One region of the Colwellia sp. KS18-150 genome, then DNA from elsewhere that is predicted to be linked to it. Evidence: predicted binding sites of a transcription regulator. Region 1 holds the regulator's gene; each other region holds the start of a gene.
The links. Region 1 encodes sigma-54, which starts transcription at its own class of promoters, with help from an activator protein. Its sites were predicted from a motif close to GTTGGCACGNNNNTNGNNT; they were not measured.

Region 1 (2,210 bases):
TGACGGTTACTGAAAACATCATGGCTATTTTACAAACTCGTAAACACCTTGATGAAGGTCAAAAACAAGAAAAGCTTGAACACTTGCTCGAAGAATTTAATATTTGCCATATCAAAGATAATTTAGGCATGAGTTTATCAGGCGGCGAAAGAAGAAGAGTCGAAATAGCGCGTGCGCTAGCTGCTGAACCACAATTTATTTTATTAGACGAACCTTTTGCTGGCGTTGATCCTATTTCAGTAGGGGATATAAAAAAGATCATTATTCATCTTAAAGAACGTGGCATAGGTATCTTAATTACTGATCATAATGTCAGAGAAACCTTGGATGTTTGTGAGCATGCTTATATAGTTAGCCATGGTGAAATTATTGCTCAAGGTGATGCGGATCAAATTCTAGCGAATCAAAAAGTAAGAGATGTATACCTTGGTGAGCAATTCACGCTATAGTAACTAATGTACTTAGCAAATTAAGCTATAATCCAAAGTAAATAATATAAACAAAAAAACAGGATAAGATCAAAACTAAATGCGTCCATCACTGCAGCTCCGAATAGGACAACAACTTACCATGACGCCGCAACTGCAACAAGCGATCAAGCTTTTGCAGCTCTCGACGTTAGAACTTCAGCAAGAAATTCAAGAAGTCCTTGAAAGTAATCCGCTGTTAGAAGTTAATGAAAATACTCCTAGCGACACTAACGAAAATAGTGACAGTAATAATGAAAAGCTAGAAGAAGCGTTTTCATCAACAACGGATAACACTGAACAGGCGACTGTTGAAGGCAGCGAAGATGCCAGTGCAACTATTGACGAGATAACTACCACGGAAGCTTTAGCGCAAAATGATATTCCAGAAGAATTAAATATCGATACCACTTGGGAAGAAAGTTATAGTGCGGGAACATCCAATACCGGCGCAGTGAGTAGCCCTTCTGAAGATTATACATATCAAGGTGAAACGACTGATTCCATTCAAGATCACTTATTATGGCAAATGGAATTAACCCCTTTTACAGATACTGATAGAGCCGTAGCTATTGCGATTATTGAAGCGGTTGATGATGCTGGTTACTTAACCGTTTCTTGTGATGATATCTTAGAGAGTGTAGGTATTGAAGGGCTAGAGCTAGATGAAGTAGAAGCTGTATTAAAACGTATTAATGTTTTTGACCCTATAGGTGTAGCTGCCCAATCTATCGCAGATTGTCTTACCATTCAATTAAATCAATTTGATGACGATACCCCTTACCTAAAAGAAAGTAAGCACATCATTAGTGAGCATATTAACTTACTGGGTAATCGAGACTACCGCCAATTAATGCGTAAAACCAAACTTAAAGAAGATCAACTTCGAGAAGTGATGCGTTTAATTCAAACGTTAAACCCTCGTCCTGGTGATGCCGTCGTTCAAGGTGATGATCAATACGTTATTCCTGATGTTTCTGTAGAGAAAAAAAATGGTCGTTGGATAGTCGAGTTAAATCCTGATACTGCACCAAAATTGTCGATTAATCAGCAATATGCCGCCATGACCAAAACGACAAAATCATCAAGTGATGATGGGCAGTTCATTCGCTCAAATTTACAAGAAGCTAAATGGTTTATAAAAAGTTTAGAGTCACGTAATGACACTTTATTAAAAGTCTCGAATTGTATTGTACAGCGTCAACAAGGCTTTTTAGAACATGGTGCAGAAGCAATGCGCCCCATGGTACTAAACGATATAGCCGAAGCGGTAGATATGCATGAATCAACTATTTCTAGAGTAACCACTCAGAAGTACATGCACACCCCAAGAGGTATTTTTGAATTAAAATATTTCTTTTCAAGTCATGTGAGTACTGAGAATGGTGGTGAATGTTCATCAACTGCCATACGTTCACTCATTAAAAAGCTCATTTTGGCGGAAACACCTGCTAAACCGCTAAGTGATAGTAAGATGGCTGATTTATTAGCCGAGCAGGGAATTAATGTAGCCAGACGTACTATAGCCAAATATCGAGAATCATTGTCTATTCCACCGTCTAACCAACGTAAAAGTTTATTGTAAATTTAACTTATTAAGGATCACGCTTATGCAAATTAACCTTACTGGCCACCATGTAGAAGTTACAGCCTCTTTACGCGAATATGTTAATACTAAGTTTGCTAAATTAGAGCGACATTTTGATCACATAAACAACGTTTACGTTGTTCTTACCGTAGAAA
Region 2 (2,210 bases), 250 kb from region 1:
CACTGAAATATTCAAAATCCATTGCTCTTAAGAATATTTTTTGACTAAAAAACCAATCATAAGTCGACGTTAGCCTACTACTATCAGCGGTGGTTGACTCAACTCCGGTATCTTGGTCTTCAAAACGACTGTAATTGGCAGTGTAATCCGCTTTGAATCTGCTACTCGAACTTCTTCGTTGTACACCAGCATTGATTGTATAATCAAATTGAACGGTATTACCACGACGAAAATTAGTTCCCAGTTTAATATAACCATCCCATAAATCTATTTCATTTTTTTCCGATGATGCGATTGAAATTAATTCTGAGAGTTTATAGTTAACTGCTTGACCATTTTTCACTAAAGTTAGCTTACCCTCTTTGACGACAAGGTATCCTTCAGCAATAGTGCCATCAATCATCCGAATACTAAGAACATCTTTACTTCTTAGCTCTGCTACATCATCCCAATCAATCGTTTGCATATCGAGCTCATCACTATCAAACTCGAGCTCTTCATCGTACATTGAAACGATATCGCCTTTTAACCATTCATCGGAGCTCAATTTTAACCAGTCAAATTCTTGCTTAAAAACGGGATTGGGTTTCTGCCAATTTTTCTCATCAGTCTTGGTTTCAGCTATTGAAATACACGGTAACAAAACCAGTAAAATCAATACAGAATTCAACGAGTTATTCATTTATAGGAAGTCCTTTACATAAAATGATTATCAAAGTAATCACTTATTGTAACAGCATAAAAGTCACTACGACAAGCTTTGCACTTTAGCTGTGCAACATAGTGGAAACAGTGCAAAAAAACAGAACACATATAGACAGAAAACATATAAACATCTGATAACAATAAATAAAATTACTTTTACGTATTGGCACTTCACTTGCTCTATATCTGTTAATTTAACTTTATCATCTACGTACGACTAGAAATAGGAATTACTTATGAGTACACAAGCGGGCATTAAGCTTCTGTCATTTACCGGTAAAATGAAAGTTTTACACTTGAGCTGGATAGCGTTCTTTATCACCTTTGCAGTATGGTTTAACTTTGCACCATTAGTATCTGTTGTTGCAGACTCTCTTGGTTTGACAAAATCAGAAATTAAAACCTTAATGCTACTTAACGTTGCATTAACCATCCCAGCACGTGTTATTATCGGGATGTTAACGGATAAATACGGCCCTCGTTTAACTTACGCTGTTCTGCTTGCTGTATGTAGTATTCCTTGTTTCATGTTCGCTTTGGCTGACTCGTTTGAACAAGCGGCAATTGCTCGTTTCTTACTAGGTTTCATCGGCGCAGGTTTTGTTATCGGTATTCGTATGGTATCTGAATGGTTCCCTGCGAACGAATTAGGTACAGCTGAAGGTATCTACGGTGGTTGGGGTAATTTTGGCTCTGCCGCTGCGGCAATGACCTTACCGACTGTTGCATTAATGTTTGGTGGTGATGACGGCTGGAGATATGCAGTTGGTATCACGGGTGCGTTAAGCTTAGCATTCAGTTTTATTTGGTATGCAAACGTAACAGATACCCCTAAAGGGTCAACATACTTCAAACCTAAGCAAACAGGTGCGATGGAAGTTACTTCTAAAGGCGACTTCTGGTTACTACTAATCATGAAATTACCTATGTATGGAGCGTTAGCGTTATTAACATGGAAGCTTTCTCCAGCAGGTGTTAGCTTATTAACTGAAAGCAGTGCTTTAATTGCTTATATTTCATTGGTTGCATTATACGCGTTAGAAGTTAAGCAAACCATCAAAGTAAATGGTCACGTATTCAAAGAGCCTGTCGCTGAAATTCACCGTTACAAATTCAAGCAAGTGGCGGTATTAAATATTCTTTATTTTGCTACGTTCGGCAGTGAATTGGCTGTAGTATCTATGTTACCGTTATTCTTTGCTGAAACATTTGAAATTAGCATGGTTTACGCAGCAATGCTTGCTTCAACCTATGCATTCATGAACTTAATGTCTCGTCCTGGTGGCGGTTGGTTATCAGACAAATTTGGCCGTAAGAAAACCTTATTAATTTTAACAGCTGGTTTAGCGATAGGTTACTTCACTATGTCGGCTATCGATAACAGCTGGCCAATTGTTTTAGCTGTAATTGCAGCCATGGCATGTTCATTCTTCGTACAAGCAGGTGAAGGTGCAGTTTTTGCTGCCGTACCATTAATTAAACGTCGTTTAACGGGTCAAATTGCA
Region 3 (2,210 bases), on a different contig from region 1:
ATCAGCCAAACAGATGGTTTTTTTAGTCGCTTTATTTCGTACTAAACAAGTAACGGTAATAGATGTTTTGCCTACCTTTTTGGTTGCCAAGCCAAACTCAACTACGTCACCTTGCATTGCAGCTGATTCGAAGCTAATTTCACCAATATGTTTGGTTACTAAACAATTGGTTTCTAACTGACAAATCGCAAAAATAGCCGCTTCTTCATCAATCCACTCCAGTGCTCGACCACCAAATAAAGAGTTTGCATAATTTAAATCGTTTGGCATAACCAAACGACGAGAGAGAAAGCGCATAATCTAGCCTGTAAACAAAATTTCAATGGCATAATTATAGCGTTAATCTCTTATTGTCTCTATGCAAACCATCGAAAAGACGCTGTTTATGAGAACATTTTCTTTAAACTATTCGCCATATCAACAAACTTTTCTTTCACACTACGTTTGATCTCAATATCAACACCACTAAAGATTGAAAGCCCTTCAATAATAATAGTCGGGGCACCATTGTTGGGTAAGGCGTTAGTGGCCACTGAATTATCTATGCTACCAAAGATACAAAATGCTTTGGATATGACATTGACGTTTTCAGGAACATAAATGGAGTCACCGCTAAATAAGCTAAAGATTTTAATACGAACAATATCTTGGCAAAACTGGGCGTGGGTTAAGTCAATATCGGTACCACTAAATATACTAATATAACGTAATTCTTTTGGTAATTTAAAAGCACCGCCGCGGGTGCTACCACTAAAGATATTAACCATATAATCTAGATCTTCTGTCTCCCCTTGAACAAAATTAGGCGCTAAGTCTTGTTTTTTATTCTCAACAAAAGCTTTATCTACGGTTAATGGTAAGTCTTCAGCAAGTGCTACCAATGATTTATTACATTGCAATTCCATTGCTTGATCCAGTCGTCTTTCAAACGCTTCATAAGACAATTCACCGTGGCTATAATTCATGATCAGTTGATCAATGACTTCACTACGAACTGTTTCTGTTGGCCTGTCTTCTAAAGTTACTGACATTCTTATTTCCTTTTTATACGTTAGTTTCATAATACGAACTTAATTCTATGCTTAAAAAAGCAAATACCAAGCCAATATATTTTTCCTTAAAATACAATACACTAAAAACGATACGCTCTTAGTGTGTGAAAATAAAACTATGTTTTGGTATAAATTGCTACAAGTTAGTATATTTTAACACCCTACAAATCACGAATTTTCACTGCCGGATTACCAGCATAAAAGCCATTTTCGTCAATACTTTTAGTAACAATACTCCCTGCCCCAACAACGCAATTATCACCGATGGTGACACCCGCAAGTACAATAACACCGCCACCTAACCAAACATTATCACCAATATTAATATTTTCACTAAAATTGGCTTTTGTTAATCTAGCTTTTGGATTTAAATCATGAGAAACCGCCAGTAATTGTACGTTTGGACCAATTAAACAATCATTACCGATATTAATGGTATTTTCAGTAGAGTTAGCGCCATCAATTATCGTGCAGTTAGCATTTATAAAGCTTCTATCCCCTACTGAAATTCCATCGCCATAATCCATATGAAAACCATATTCTATAAATACCCCTTCACCACAATGTTGAAACAAAGCTTTCAATCGTTTCAAGTTGCCTTTACTAGGGCTACGTGAAAACTGGCGACAAGTATCATGCACCAATTTTCTTCGGCTGATTAGTGCCGGTGTGATGCTATCAAAACGTGTTTTCATTAGATGGCGTTAAACATATGAATTAATGCAGCACCGCTTTAATAGGTAAGTTTTTACATATTTCAGCTTCCGCAATTAAGATTTCTTCAAGGCGTTCATCAACTTGTGCTTTATCAAAATATTCATACGCTAATTCAACGAATAAATTTTTATGCTTTTCTTCTGATTTAGCTATGGCGACATATAAATCTTTATCTTTACCTTCAGGTAAGGCTTGTGAAACTAACCAAAATTTTTCATAGCCGCGTGCTTCAATAACAGCAGCTACCAATAATCTGTCCATTAAAAACAAGTTAGTACCATTGCGAAAAAGCTGTCTGATCTGATTGATGTAAGGATCTTTTTTATCTTGTCCTAAGGTGACATCTCGAGCGACTAATAACTTTAACACTTGCTTAAAGTGGATTAGCTCTTCGATGGCTAAATCTGTCATGGCGCGAACAAGTTTCGCTTTATCAGGGTA

Region 2: a site for sigma-54 is predicted at 868-886, ahead of AC27IF_RS01480 (NarK family nitrate/nitrite MFS transporter). Genes of this name have one in related genera too.
Region 3: a site for sigma-54 is predicted at 1,089-1,107, ahead of AC27IF_RS11425 (DUF1707 and DUF2154 domain-containing protein). Genes of this name have one in related genera too.

Annotation. Positions count from the first base shown of each region.
Region 1 is NZ_BAAJMC010000001.1:552,039-554,248, reverse strand. Features, by position in the region: gene lptB (LPS export ABC transporter ATP-binding protein) at 1-449, shown strand, start outside; gene AC27IF_RS02585 (RNA polymerase factor sigma-54) at 529-2,052, shown strand; gene hpf (ribosome hibernation promoting factor) at 2,078-2,210, shown strand, end outside.
Region 2 is NZ_BAAJMC010000001.1:303,785-305,994, reverse strand. Features, by position in the region: gene AC27IF_RS01485 (DUF481 domain-containing protein) at 1-682, opposite strand, end outside; gene AC27IF_RS01480 (NarK family nitrate/nitrite MFS transporter) at 942-2,210, shown strand, end outside.
Region 3 is NZ_BAAJMC010000007.1:153,541-155,750, reverse strand. Features, by position in the region: gene AC27IF_RS11430 (acyl-CoA thioesterase) at 1-297, opposite strand, end outside; gene AC27IF_RS11425 (DUF1707 and DUF2154 domain-containing protein) at 384-1,031, opposite strand; gene AC27IF_RS11420 (sugar O-acetyltransferase) at 1,214-1,747, opposite strand; gene AC27IF_RS11415 (tRNA-(ms[2]io[6]A)-hydroxylase) at 1,770-2,210, opposite strand, start outside.